2 regions of the Streptomyces sp. NPDC047886 genome follow, and region 1 is predicted to be linked to the other one. Evidence: riboswitches for the same ligand, from Rfam matches in the RefSeq annotation. Region 1 holds a riboswitch; the other holds the start of a gene.
The links. A riboswitch is a leader RNA that binds a small molecule or an ion and turns the genes downstream of it on or off. The one in region 1 is predicted to bind glycine.
Positions count from the first base shown of each region.

Region 2: linked by a shared signal. The riboswitch ahead of gcvT (glycine cleavage system aminomethyltransferase GcvT) and the one ahead of gcvP (aminomethyl-transferring glycine dehydrogenase) in region 1 are both predicted to bind glycine.

Region 1 covers NZ_JBIDCF010000012.1:8,463-15,722, forward strand. The annotation lists gene ACGF5U_RS28610 (MerR family transcriptional regulator) at 1-495, shown strand, start outside; gene ACGF5U_RS28615 (DNA polymerase IV) at 578-2,212, shown strand; gene ACGF5U_RS28620 (PRC-barrel domain-containing protein) at 2,116-2,505, opposite strand; glycine riboswitch at 2,619-2,718, shown strand; gene gcvP (aminomethyl-transferring glycine dehydrogenase) at 2,898-5,783, shown strand; gene ACGF5U_RS28630 (DUF5999 family protein) at 5,940-6,146, opposite strand; gene ACGF5U_RS28635 (hypothetical protein) at 6,484-7,080, opposite strand.
Region 2 covers NZ_JBIDCF010000002.1:278,110-285,369, forward strand. The annotation lists gene ACGF5U_RS06990 (ABC transporter permease) at 1-54, opposite strand, end outside; gene ACGF5U_RS06995 (ABC transporter substrate-binding protein) at 140-1,810, opposite strand; gene ACGF5U_RS07000 (enhanced serine sensitivity protein SseB C-terminal domain-containing protein) at 2,067-2,891, opposite strand; gene ACGF5U_RS07005 (enhanced serine sensitivity protein SseB) at 2,973-3,722, opposite strand; gene ACGF5U_RS07010 (AAA family ATPase) at 3,781-4,542, opposite strand; glycine riboswitch at 4,697-4,794, shown strand; gene gcvT (glycine cleavage system aminomethyltransferase GcvT) at 4,965-6,080, shown strand; gene gcvH (glycine cleavage system protein GcvH) at 6,202-6,576, shown strand; gene glyA (serine hydroxymethyltransferase) at 6,613-7,260, shown strand, end outside.

The sequences.
Region 1 (7,260 bases):
GACACTGTCGGATACCGGGGTCCCACCGCGTGTGCGGCGGCCGGCATCACCTACCGCCAGCTCGACTACTGGGCCCGTACGGGACTGGTCGAGCCCAGCGTCCGTCCCGCCTACGGGTCGGGCACGCAGCGCCTCTACAGCTTCCGTGACGTCGTCGTCCTCAAGATCGTGAAACGGTTCCTGGACACGGGTGTCGCCCTGCAGAACATCCGGGCGGCGGTCCGGCATCTGCGCGGCCGCGGCCTGCGGGACCTGGAACGCATGACGCTGATGAGCGACGGCGCGACGGTGTACGAATGCTCGTCGCCTGACGAGGTCGTCGACCTCCTCCAAGGCGGCCAGGGCATCTTCGGGATCGCCGTCGGCGTGGTCTGGCGGGACGTCGAGGCCGCCCTCTCGCAGCTCCACGGCGAACGCGTCGACACCGGCGAGACCCTCGTCGGGCACAACCCCACGGACGAACTCGCCAGACGCAGACGCGACAAGGCCGTCTGAAGCGCGAACCGACCCCTGCCCGCACGGCGTTTCGTACGGGCGTACGGGCCGATTGTCAGTGGTGTGCGGGAGCATCGGTGGTGTGAGAGCCGCGCCGACGATCCTGCATCTGGACATGGATGCCTTCTTCGCCGCCGCCGAGCAGGCGGCGAAGCCGAGTCTGCGCGGGAAACCCGTCGTGGTCGGGGGCCTCGGTCCGCGTGGTGTCGTCGCCACCGCCTCGTACGAGGCGAGACGCTTCGGGGTGCACTCCGCGATGCCGATGGCGCAGGCCCGGCGCCTCGCGCCGAACGCCGCGTATCTGGTGCCGCGGTTCTCGCTGTACCGGGCGGTGAGCGAGCAGGTCATGGAGCTGCTGGGGAGGCTGTCCCCGCTGGTGGAGCCGCTGAGCCTGGACGAGGCGTTCGTGGACCTGGAGGCGGGCGGATCCGCCCATGACGCGGCGACGGCCCGCGAGGCCGGTGAGCGGCTGCGCCGGGACATCCTCGCCGTGACCGGTCTCACCGGGTCGGTGGGACTGGCGGGGTCCAAGATGCTGGCGAAGATCGCCTCCGAGCAGGCCAAGCCCGACGGACTGGTGCTGATCGAGCCGGGCACGGAGCGGGCGCTGCTGGGGCCGATGGGGGTGCGGACGCTCCCCGGGGTCGGCCCGGCGACGGAGGAGCACCTGCGGCGGGCCGGGATGACCACGGTGGCGGACCTGGCCGAAGCGGGCGAGGACGAGCTCGTGCGGCTGCTGGGGAAGGCGCACGGGGTGGCGCTGCACCACATGGCGCTGGGTCACGACGACCGGCCCGTGGTGGCCGAGCGGGACGCCAAGTCGGTGTCGGTGGAGGACACCTTCGACGTGGACCTGCACGACCGGGTGCGGGTGCGGTGGGAGGTGGAGCGGCTCGCGGACCGGTGCGTGCGCCGGCTGCGGGAGGCGGGCCGGTCGGGCCGCACGGTAGTGCTCAAGGTACGGCGGTACGACTTCTCCACGCTGACCAGGTCGGAGACGCTGCGCGGGCCCACGGACGACCCCGCCGTCGTCCGGGAGGCGGCGGCGCGGCTCCTGGACGCCGTGGACACCACGGGCGGTGTCCGGCTGCTCGGCGTGGGCGTGAGCGGGCTGGCCGACTACACGCAGGAGGACCTGTTCGCGCAGGCCGCGGCGGCGGAGGCGGAGACCGCCGTGGGCGAAGCCGGGGCGGCGGGGGACGAGGGCGGTGACCGCCAGGAGGCCGGGGGCGGGGGGCTGGCGGAGCTTCCAGGGAGCGGTGCGGGTGCCGACGCGCCCGGCGTGGGCGGAGGGGACGGCCAGGACGGTGTGACCGGCGTGGGGACGGGTGCGGGCGCGGGGACGGGGGCGGTGGACGCGGGGGGCGGCGGGCCGGTGGCCGAGCGGCGGTGGCCGGCCGGGCATGACGTACGGCACGCCGTCCACGGTCCCGGGTGGGTGCAGGGCAGCGGTCTCGGCCGCGTGACGGTGCGGTTCGAGCAGCCGGGCTCGCCACCGGGGAGGGTGCGGACGTTCCGGACGGACGACCCGGAGCTGGAGCTGTCGGACCCGTTGCCGCTCGTACCGCGGGAGGGCGGAGAGGACCCGGAGGGCGGCCGGGACGAGGGCCCGGGGGAGGGTCAGTCGTCCTGGCCCGCCAGCTTGCCGAAGTCCCGGTCGGGAGGCGGAGAGGGGGCGGATGAGTCGTCCGACGGCACGGGGAGGTCGAGTCCGTAGTGGTGGTAGAGCTGGAGTTCCTGCTCCGGCGACAGATGGCGGCCCACCCCGAAGTCGGGCGCGTCCTTGATCAGCGACCGCTCGTACGGGACGTGCAGGGCGCCGTCCACGAGGTCGCTCGGCTCCAGTGGGACGAAGGCGTCACGGCTGAACAGACCGGTGCGCACGGCCGCCCACTCGGGCCGGCCGGTCGCGTCGTCCAGGTACACCTCGTCCACGGTGCCGATCTTGTGGCCGTCGCGGTCGAAGGTCTTGCGGCCGATCAGGCTGCGCGGATCGATGTCGGTCTGCACGGTCCCTCCCACGGGTCGCAGAGGCTCCACATCACTACGAAAGTGCACATCGGTGACGTCGGCCACTCGAGGGATCGGGCGGGAACCTCGCTGGTACGCTGGCAATCGGCTGCTGACCCCGTGCGGGAGAGTCCTCCGGAGAAACCTTTCGGAGGCGCCGAAGGAGCAAATCCTCCCCGGAATCTCTCAGGCACCCTGTACCGCACGGACGAGGTCACTCTGGAAAGCAGGGCGGGCGTCGGACGGCATCCGCTCTCACCGACGGTGAAAGCCGGACGCGCCTCTGGCGTGCCCGGTGAAGCTCTCAGGTTGAGATGACAGAGGGGGAGGCCGTCCGGGCACCCGCGCCGTGGTGCCCCTCGCAGGTCGTATCGACCAGGAGGCCTCCGTACATGACCGCCAACCGTATTCCGCTCTCCCAGCTGGAGCGAGGCACACCCTTCGAGCACCGTCACATCGGGCCCGATGCCGAGGCACGCGCCAAGATGCTCGCGCAGGTCGGCTACGGGTCGCTCGACGAGCTCACGGCTGCCGCGGTGCCGGACGTGATCAAGAGCGCCGAGACGCTCGGACTGCCCGAGGCGCGCACCGAGGCCGAGGTCCTCGCAGAGCTGCGTTCCCTCGCCGACCGCAACCAGGTCCTCGCCCCGATGATCGGTCTCGGTTACCACGGCACGTTCACGCCGCCCGTCATCCTGCGCAACGTCATGGAGAACCCCGCCTGGTACACGGCCTACACGCCGTACCAGCCGGAGATCTCGCAGGGCCGCCTCGAGGCGCTGCTCAACTTCCAGACCGTCGTCGCCGACCTCACCGGTCTGCCCACGTCCGGCGCCTCGCTGCTGGACGAGGGCACTGCGGCCGCGGAGGCCATGGCGCTCGCCCGCCGCGTCGGCAAGGTCAAGAACGGTGTCTTCCTGATCGACGCCGACGCGCTGCCGCAGACCATCGCCGTGATCGAGACCCGCGCCGAGCCCACCGGCGTCGAGGTCGTCGTCGCGGACCTCAGCGAGGGCATCCCCGCCGAGGTCGCCGAGCGCGGCGTCTTCGGCGTGCTGCTCCAGTACCCGGGCGCCTCCGGCGCGGTCCGGGACATCAAGCCGCTCATCGACCGGGCCCATGAGCTCGGCGCGATCGTCACCGTCGCCGCCGACCTGCTGGCCCTGACCCTGCTCACCTCGCCCGGCGAGCTCGGCGCGGACATCGCCGTCGGCACCACCCAGCGCTTCGGCGTCCCGATGGGCTTCGGCGGCCCGCACGCCGGTTACATGGCCGTGCGCGACGCCTTCGCCCGCAGCCTGCCCGGCCGGCTCGTCGGCGTCTCCGTCGACGCCGACGGCAACAAGGCGTACCGGCTGGCGCTGCAGACCCGTGAGCAGCACATCCGCCGCGAGAAGGCCACCAGCAACATCTGCACCGCCCAGGTGCTCCTCGCCGTCATGGCGGGCATGTACGCGGTCTACCACGGCCCCGAGGGCCTCAAGGAGATCGCGAGCCGTACCCACCGCTATGCGACGATCCTCGCCGAGGGCCTGCGCGCCGGTGGCGTCGACGTCGTCCACGGCTCGTTCTTCGACACCGTGACCGCCCGTGTGCCCGGCCGGGCCGCCGAGATCGTCGCCGCCGCCCGCGAGGGCGGGGTCAACATCCGCCTGGTCGACGCCGACCATGTCTCCGCCGCCTGCGACGAGACCACCGGCCGCGCCCAGCTCGCGGCCGTCTGGGGCGCCTTCGGTGTGGCCGGCGACATCGAGGCCCTGGACGCGGCGACGGAGGACGCGCTGCCCGAGGCGCTGCTGCGCACCGACGCGTACCTCACCCACCCGGTGTTCCACGCCCACCGCTCCGAGACCGCGATGCTGCGCTACCTGCGCAAGCTCGCCGACCGCGACTACGCGCTGGACCGGGGCATGATCCCGCTCGGCTCCTGCACGATGAAGCTGAACGCGACCACCGAGATGGAGCCGGTCACCTGGCCGGAGTTCGCCCAGGTCCACCCCTTCGCGCCGGTCGACCAGGCGCAGGGCTATCTGACGCTCATCCGCGAGCTGGAGGAGCGGCTGGCGGAGGTCACCGGCTACGACAAGGTGTCGATCCAGCCCAACGCCGGTTCGCAGGGCGAGCTGGCCGGTCTGCTCGCGGTCCGCGCGTACCACCGGGCCAACGGCGACGCCCAGCGCACGGTCTGCCTGATCCCGTCGTCGGCGCACGGCACCAACGCCGCCAGCGCCGTGATGGCCGGGATGAAGGTCGTCGTCGTCAAGACCGCCGACGACGGCGAGATCGACGTCGAGGACCTGCGCGCCAAGATCGAGCAGTACCGGGACGAGCTCTCGGTGCTGATGATCACCTACCCGTCCACGCACGGTGTGTTCGAGGAGCACGTCGCGGACATCTGCGCCCAGGTGCACGACGCCGGCGGCCAGGTGTACGTGGACGGCGCCAACCTCAACGCGCTGGTCGGTCTCGCCAAGCCGGGCCGGTTCGGCGGCGACGTCTCGCACCTGAACCTGCACAAGACCTTCTGCATCCCGCACGGTGGCGGCGGCCCGGGCGTCGGCCCGGTCGGCGTCCGCGAGCACCTCGCCCCCTACCTGCCCAACCACCCGCTGCAGCCGACCGCCGGACCGGAGACGGGCGTCGGCCCGATCTCGGCGGCGCCGTGGGGCTCGGCCGGCATCCTGCCGATCTCCTGGGCGTACGTCCGGCTCATGGGCGGCGAGGGCCTCAAGCGGGCCACGCAGGTGGCCGTCCTGGCCGCCAACTACATCGCCAAGCGCCTGGAGCCGCACTACCCGGTCCTGTACACCGGCCCGGCCGGGCTGGTCGCGCACGAGTGCATCGTCGACCTGCGGCCGCTGAGCAAGGCGACCGGCGTCAGCGTCGACGACATCGCCAAGCGCCTGATCGACTACGGCTTCCACGCGCCGACGATGTCGTTCCCGGTGGCCGGCACCCTGATGATCGAGCCCACCGAGAGCGAGGACCTGACCGAACTCGACCGGTTCTGCGACACGATGATCGCGATCCGTGGCGAGATCGAGAAGGTCGCGTCGGGCGAGTGGTCCGCCGACGACAACCCGCTGCGCAACGCCCCGCACACGGCGGCCGCGCTCGGCGGCGAGTGGGACCACGCCTACAGCCGCGAGGAGGCGGTCTTCCCGGCCGGCGTCTCGGCCGCGGACAAGTACTGGCCGCCGGTGCGCCGGATCGACGGCGCCTTCGGCGACCGCAACCTCGTCTGCTCCTGCCCGCCGCTGGACGAGTACGACGCCTGACGGGCCGGGCCCGTATGACGCACGCTTGCCGGGCAGGACCGGCATGACGGGCGCGTACGACGCCTGACGGCCGCGAGCGCGCTGACATGCGTGGGGGCCGGTGCGGAGACGACTCCGCACCGGCCCCTTCCTCGTACGTACCGCCTGCCGCCGCGTCTAGGCGGCGGTCATGACCTGGGCGGCGCTGAGCGGCCGGTGCGGTGCGATGATCTGCCCGTCCGGCAGCAGCTCACCGGTGTCCTCGAAGGTGAGAACGCCGTTGCACAGCAGGCTCCAGCCCTGTTCCGGGTGGTGCGCCACCAGGCGGGCGGCCTCCCGGTCCGCGGAGTCGGCAGTCGGGCAGGCTGGCTGGTGCTGGCACATGGGTGGGTTCTTTCGCTGCGATGTGGTGTGTGTCCTGCGGCTCGATGCGGTGTTCATGGCCGCCCCCCGTCCTTCGGTCGGTCCTCTCCCAGTGTTGCCCCACGGGCGTCGATCCGCAGGGATTTCACGGCAGCACTTCCTCTTGCTGAAGGACGTATCACCCGCGCGGATGGTTCAGGTCAACCACCCTGTCCCTTCGGGTGGTTCGGGGTGGCCGGGGTTGACTAGTCCGTATGGGCAGAGGACCAGCGCGCGGATGACCCGATGCCCCGCGTCACGGCGACACGGGGCATCGGGTGGGGCTGGGCCGTACGGAGTGAACGCGCCGCGCCGCCCCTCAGGCCGTCGAACCGAGCAGCGGCGGGGGCGCCAGCCGCAGCGACAGCAGCGGCATCAGATCGGCGACCCGCTGCGGCCGGTGCGCGGCGATCCCGGGCGGTGCGGGGGCGAGCGGGATCAGCACGTCCGCCGGGGCGGGCGCGCCCGACGCGGGATCCGCTTCGGTGTCGCCGTGCAGCCACAGGGTCAGCATGTACAGCTCGGGCACGGACAGCAGACGCGGCTGCCAGCCGGTCTGGGACGCCTCGGCCTGGCGCAGCGCCCGTTCCGTCGAGGCGATGTAGGGGCCTTCGGAGAAGTGCGAGAAGGACCAGCCGTCAGGTGTGAGCATCGTGTCGGCGGCGGCGATGGAGAGCTCTCCACCGCGGATCATGAACCGCCAGCCGGTGAGCCGGGTGCGCGGGACGTCGGCGGACCCGAGGAGCGGGTCGCCGACGGCCAGCACATGGACGGGAAGCGGGAGTTCGGGGCTCAGTGGTCCCTGGACGGACCGGAGAGCGGGGGTGCGGGTCTCGCGGACGGCGACGGGGGAGTCGAGGGCCACGAGAACAGTGCGCAGGGCAGGCGGGGGTGCCTGGGAGACATGGAGCGGCATGGTGGGTCGCCTCTCACTCAAGAGACAGGGTGAAGCGTGGGCAGATGCGGACGGCACTGTCAGCGACGGGGCCAGAGGGGGCCCGAGGGGCCACGGTCGGGCGACGACTCTCTGCCTCGTGAGCGGAGTTTATACGACACATGTTCACAGCGTGTTTCCGCGGACTGTCCCGAAAGCGGC
Region 2 (7,260 bases), on a different contig from region 1:
GCCGAGCAGGGTGGGTATCAGCTGTAGCAGTCTTCGTACGACAAGTCGCAGCACCCCGCGTGCCCCTTTCTTACGTGCGTCAGATGCGGGTCCGCCCGGCCACGGGTGTGTGGCCGGGCGGACCCCGCATGAGGTGCGGTTACTTGAAGGAGACCTCGGCGAAGTTCTCCTGCGTCAGCGGGGAGACCTTCGGCGGGTTGACGTTCTTGCCGAACGCGATGGCGGGCGGCGACGAGGAGATCGGGAGACCCGGCAGGTACTCCATGATCTTCTCGTTGGCGGCCTTGTAGGACTCCACGCGCTTGGCCGGGTCCGTCTCCTTGGACGCGCCGGTCACGGCGGAGAAGAGCGCGGGCTCCTTGAAGCCCCACTGCTTGTCGTACCCGGCGAACCAGGTGCCGATGAAGTTGTAGCCGTCGTTGAAGTCACCGGTCCAGCCGAGCATGTGCAGGGCGCAGGCACCGGACTCGGTGGCGTCCAGGTAGTCCGGGGCCCACTTCATCGGCTTCGGGGTGACGGTGATGCCGGCCTTCTCCAGGTCGGCCTTCATCAGCTCGAAGATGTCCTGCGGGGCGGGCATGTACGGGCGGGTGACCTCGGTCGGGTAGCAGAACTCGACCTTGAGCGCGGACTCGCCCGCGTCCTTGAGGAGCTGCTTGGCCTTGGCGGTGTCGAACGGGTACGTCTTCACCTTGTCCGAGTGGCCGGCGACCGTGTCGGGCATGAACTGCGTCGCGACCTTGCCGCCCTCGGGGAGCTGGGTCTTGACGATGTTCTCGCGGTCGATGGCGTGCGCGATGGCCTGGCGGACCTCGGGCTTCTTCAGCGCCGGGTTCTTCTCCTGGGTCATGCCCAGGTAGAAGATGTTGAAGACGTCACGGGTCGGGACCTCGAAGCCCGCGCCCTCCAGCGTCTTGACGTCCGCCGGCGAGACGAGGTCGTAGCCGTTGATGTCACCGGCCTGGAGGGCCTGACGACGGCCTTCCTCGGTGTCGATCGTACGGAAGACCAGGTTCTTCACCTTGGCCTTCTCACCCCAGTAGTCGTCGAAGCGCTCAAGGGTGACTTCCTTGTTGCCCTTGTTCCACTTCGTGATCTTGTACGGGCCGGTGCCGGCGACCGTGCCGGCCTCCTGGCTGTACTTGGGGTAGGTGATCGCGTCGCCCTTGCCGGTGGCGGCCTGCTTCGCGTACTCCTCGATGGCCTTCGGCGAGTGGATCGCCAGGGCCTGGAGGGAGAATCCGCCGGGCAGGTTGGCGGACGGCTCGTTGACCTCGATGACGGCGGTGTTCTCGTCCTGCGCGGTGCAGGACTTGTAGTTCGCCTTCGGGGCCTCGGGGTCCTCGTTCTTGGCGAACCCGCCCATGATGGTCTGCCAGTAGTAGGAGACCGCGCTGGACTGGTAGGTGCCCGTCCAGTTGAACCAGTGGTCGTAGTTGGCGCAGACGGCGGCGGCGTTGAGGGCCTCGCCGTCGTGGAACTTCACGCCCTTGCGGAGGTTGAACGTCCACACCGTACCGGCGTCGTTGCTCGACCACTTCTCGGCGAGACCGCCGACCAGCTTGCTGCCGCCGGACTCGTGCTCCAGCAGCGCTTCGAACGCCTGACGGGTGACCCGGAAGGTCTCGCCGTCGCTGGCGAGCGCGGGGTCCAGTGAGCCGGGGTCCCCGGCTCCGGCGAACACGAAGGTGTCCTTCGCCCCGCCCTTTTCGCCGTCCTTGCCGCGCTCGCTGGCGCAGCCCGTCGCGATCAGACCGACGGCGACCGCCGCGGTGACCGCCCGGACGGCGCGGGACTTGAGTATTCGCATGGGCCACCCCTGGTTTGGCCTAGTGAACGAGGTCTTGACCGGCCGAACACTACCCACGGGTGGCCGGGCGGAGAACAGTCCGGATAGCGGTGATACCTAGTCGAGACCCGGACACTCGCCAAACCGGTGGGATACGGGACAACGGTGGCGGGCGCGTTAACACCCCGGAAATCTACGCGAGTTCAGCAGGGCGTTTTCGGAACGCCGCGCTCCGCGCCGCCGCGCGCCCGTCACCACGGACGACCACGGCGGGTGATCAGCCGTGTCGTGGCGGGTAGCCGTAGCCGGGGGCGGGGGGTGCGGCGGGTACGGCGCCGTGCGCCTCGCGGTCGTAGAAAGGCCTCGTGTTCGCCCGCAGCCACATCGCCACCGGGTCGTACGCGTCGGACATGGCGACCGTCGAGACGGGCAGGCCGTCGGGGACGGCGGCGATCGAGTGCCGCATCATCGCGTGGACCGCGTCGACGGACGTCTGGCTCGTGTCGTACAGGTCGAGGCCGATCGCGAGGTACGGGGAGCCGAGCGAGGGCTGCACCCAGGCGCGCCGCAGCGAGCGGACGGGGGGCGTGCGGTGGGCGTTCTGCGTGAGCAGCGCGTAGAACTGCGGGAGCTCGATGGCCGGGTCGCTGAGCCTGAGCGGTCCGGCCGGCATCCGGTCCAGGCCGGTGGCGATCCGCCGCAGGTCGGCCCACGGGACCCCGAGGCCGCCGCCGGGCGCGTGCGGGTTGAGCCAGATGCCCCAGCGGTCGGGGTAGAGGGCGGCCGCCACCTCGCGGACGGCGACGACCTCGTGGGCGCGGTTCCAGCCGGAGGCGGCGAGCTCCTGCGCGGAGGTGACGCACGGGGCGTATCCGAGGCCGTCGACGTCCATGTTGCCGTACTGGGCGTCGGGGGAACCGGCCGTGCCGTGCCAGAGCAGCATCCAGACCTGGCCGTCGGCGAGGGCCTGGAGCAGCGCCTCGTACGCGTCATAGCGTCCGGGCGTCACCTGTCGCAGCATGCTCTCCACCTGCCCGGGAGCCCTGGACTCCGCTCGGGCAGGGGAGCCCCCACCGGCCGCTTCGGTGCCTGACGCGCTCACCCTGGATCCCGCCCCTCTTCCGTCTCGTCCACCGGACCACCGGTCCACCGGTGGACCGGACCAGCTTAAGCGGCGTCTCCGTCAGGAGCTGTGCTCGCGGCGGTAGAAGGGGCGCACCTTCTCCAGCATCCAGTCGACGACCGGGTCCTGTGCCGCGTCCAGCAGCACCAGATTGACCGGCCACGGCACCTGGACGCGGCCCAGCGCCCGGCCGAGCGCGTCCATGGGCGCGGTGCGGTCGGGACCCTCGAAGGACGAGACCTGGACGCCGACGAACAGGGCGGGCGCCTCGCCCTCGACGCTGGCCAGGGCGCGCCGCGCCGTGAGCACGACGCCCGCCGCCTCGAACTCGGCGCCGGCGGCGGCCAGGAAGTCCACCGGATCCTCCTGCCAGTCGGGCTCGAACAGCCGCACCCGGGCGCCGCTCGCGGGGCCGTCCAGCGGGGTGCGGCCGGCCCGGCACAGTTCGGCGACGGCGGCCGGCGGGAGGGGGATCCCGACGGCGCCGCCCGGGTTCACGGCGATGCCGAGCTGCGGGGGCAGGCCGCGGGCGAACTCGACGGCGGGTGCGACGGTGTACGCCATGTGGTCGCCGACGCACGCGCGGAACTGGGCCTCGGAGCTGAACACCGGGACGTACGGCTGCCCGTCGGGCTCCAGCGTCAGCGTCGGCAGGTCCAGGTCGGGGCTGTCGGGGCCGCCGCCCCTGGGCAGGGGCACCCAGACGGCGCTACGGCCCAGCACCTCGACGATCCGGCCTCCGGCGGAGGGGTTGCCGAGGGAGGCGGCGAGCACCTCTTCGAGCTCGTTGCCCGGCCATGCGGTGTCCACTGGTGCGCCCCCTGGTCCTGGTTCCCGGTCCCGCGTGTCCGCGGCGTGCGGCAGCACCCTAACGCGGCGGTCCGGAGAACGTGATCCGCGTCAGGGCCGTGGCCGCCGGGCGGTCCAGGAGCACCGCCGACGCGCAGCCGCCCGGCAGGACGCCCCGCTCGGCGTCCCTGACCAGCCGCCCGACGGCGGCCCGGTGCCGGGCGAAGGCGTAGCCGGACACCCCGCGGCCCCGCTCGCGCTGGCCCTCGCGGGCGGTGCGGGGCGTCACGTCGAGCAGGAGCAGGTGCAGCGACCGGCCGCGGCGGCGGGCCTCGCGGGCGAGCCAGCGGCGTACCCACGCCTGTGTGCCGCAGTCGTGGACGACGACGCTGTCGCCGGAGCGCAGCGCCCGCCGCAGTCCGGCGTAGTGGGCGATCCGTACGAACGGGCGGTAGACCGCGTAGGGCAGGAGGCGGGGGAGGCGCCGCTCCCACTGCTCCCGGGCGTCCTGCGAGTCGACGGCGCAGCCGGCGGCCGCCCGCGCGATCAGGGTGGACTTGCCGCTGCCGGGGAGCCCGGAGACCACCACGAGGTCGCCGGGGGCGAAGGCGAGCTCCTGGGGGCCGCGTCCGGCCCGCCCGCGCAGGTCGCGCAGGACCGCGACGGTGGGAGCGGCGGGAACGGTGGGAGCCGTGGGAGCCGTGGGAGCCGTGGGAACGGTGGGAGCCGTGGGAACGGTCACCGGGGCGCCCACGGGGCGGGCTGCCGCCCCGCCCCCGCCCGCCACCTCTCCGGCCGTCCCCGCGGTCGTCGCGTACACACCGGACCGGTGCAACGTCATCGCCCTCCCCCTTGCTCGGCTCCCCGACCCTTGCCCAAGAAGTGTAAAGAAAGGGTAATAAGGAACAAGTGATTTGCCGATCGGACCCCTCGTGCAATGATGTCCGCGCCAGGCGCAGTCAACCGCATGCGCCGACAACCGCATACCGGCCGATCGAATCCGCGCGGGAGAGTCCCGGGTCAGGTCAGGTCCGGGCGCCGAAGGAGCAAGTTCCTCCCTTGAATCTCTCAGGCCCCGTACCGCACGGATGAGGCAGATCTGAAAAGCGAGCCCCCGCTTCGAGCGCACGCGTTCGAGCACGGGTGCTCCACCCAAGGTGCAAGCCGACCGACCCCTCAGGGTCACGGCGAACCTCTCAGGTTCCGATGACAGATGGGGAGGACCGTCCTCGCCAGCCATGCCCCGGACCTGGGAGCCCTTCCATGAGCCCTGCCCCCCGTCTGACCGCTCTCGACGCCGTGCACCGTTCGCTCGGCGCGACCATGACCGACTTCGCCGGCTGGGACATGCCCCTGCGCTACGGCAGCGAGCGCGACGAGCACAACGCCGTCCGCACGGCGGCCGGCCTGTTCGACCTGTCCCACATGGGTGAGATCACCGTCACCGGACCGCGCGCCGCCGACCTGCTGGACCACGCGCTCGTCGGCAACATCGGCGGCGTCGGCGTGGGCCGCGCCCGCTACACCATGATCTGCCGCGAGGACGGCGGCATCCTCGACGACCTGATCGTGTACCGCCTCGGTGAGAGCGAGTACATGGTCGTCGCCAACGCCTCCAACGCCCAGATCGTCCTCGACGCGCTGACCGAGCGCGCGGCCGGCTTCGACGCCGAGGTGCGCGACGACCGTGACGCCTACGCGCTGCTCGCCGTCCAGGGCCCCGAGTCCCCCGGCATCCTGAAGTCGCTGACCGACGCCGACCTGGACGGCCTGAAGTACTACGCGGGCCTGCCGGGCACGGTCGCGGGCGTGCCCGCGCTGATCGCCCGCACCGGCTACACCGGCGAGGACGGCTTCGAGCTGTTCGTGGCGCCGGAGCACGCCGAGAAGCTGTGGCAGGCGCTGACCGAGGCCGGCCGGGACGTCGGCCTGATCCCGTGCGGCCTGTCCTGCCGCGACACGCTGCGCCTGGAGGCGGGCATGCCGCTGTACGGGCACGAGCTGACCACCGGGCTCACCCCGTTCGACGCGGGCCTGGGCCGAGTCGTGAAGTTCGAGAAGACCGGTGACTTCGTCGGGCGCACCGCCCTGGAGGCCGCCGCCGAGCGCGCCGCGACCAACCCGCCGCGCAAGCTCGTCGGCCTGATCGCCGAGGGCCGCCGGGTGCCGCGCGCCGGTATGGCCGTGGTCGCCGGCGGACAGGTGATCGGCGAGGTCACCTCGGGAGCCCCGTCCCCGACGCTGGGCAAGCCGATCGCCATGGCCTACGTGGACGCGGCGCACGCCGCGCCCGGCACCGCCGGCGTGGGCGTCGACATCCGCGGCACCCACGAGCCGTACGAGGTCGTGGCGCTGCCGTTCTACAAGCGCCAGAAGTGACACGCTCGCGAGAAGGCTCGCCTCCAGGCTGCCGGCTCGCGGCACTCGCGGTGCCGGACGTGATCCCGCGCACTCCCTCCCCGTTCACCACCACTCCCCCGCGTACAGGAGAATTCAGGTCATGAGCAACCCCCAGCAGCTTCGTTACAGCAAGGAGCACGAGTGGCTGTCGGCCGCCGAGGACGGCGTGTCGACGGTCGGCATCACCGAGCACGCGGCGAACGCCCTCGGCGACGTCGTGTACGTGCAGCTCCCCGAGGTCGGTGCCACCGTGACCGCGGGCGAGACCTGCGGTGAGCTGGAGTCCACCAAGTCGGTCAGCGACCTGTACTCCCCGGTCACGGGTGAGGTCGTCGAGGCCAACGAGGACGTGGTGAACGACCCGTCGCTGGTGAACACCGCTCCGTTCGAGGGCGGCTGGCTGTTCAAGGTGCGCGTCGCGGACGAGCCGAAGGACCTGCTCTCCGCCGACGAGTACACCGAGTACGCCGGCTGACCCGAGAACACCCACCAGACCCCTAGGGACCGCGTGATGTCGCTTCTCAACACCCCTCTCCACGAGCTGGACCCGGACGTCGCCGCCGCCGTCGACGCCGAGCTCCACCGCCAGCAGTCCACCCTGGAAATGATCGCCTCGGAGAACTTCGCTCCGGTCGCGGTGATGGAGGCCCAGGGCTCCGTTCTCACCAACAAGTACGCCGAGGGCTACCCCGGCCGCCGCTACTACGGCGGCTGCGAGCACGTCGACGTGGTCGAGCAGATCGCGATCGACCGCGTCAAGGAGCTCTTCGGGGCGGAGCACGCCAACGTGCAGCCGCACTCCGGGGCCCAGGCCAACGCCGCCGCCATGTTCGCCCTGCTGAAGCCGGGCGACACGATCATGGGCCTGAACCTGGCCCACGGCGGTCACCTGACCCACGGCATGAAGATCAACTTCTCCGGCAAGCTCTACAACGTGGTCGCCTACCACGTCGGCGACGACGGCCGGGTCGACATGGCCGAGGTCGAGCGCCTCGCCAAGGAGTCCAAGCCGAAGCTGATCGTCGCCGGCTGGTCCGCCTACCCGCGCCAGCTCGACTTCGCCGCGTTCCGCCGCGTCGCCGACGAGGTCGGCGCGTACCTGATGGTCGACATGGCGCACTTCGCGGGTCTCGTGGCCGCGGGCCTGCACCCGAACCCG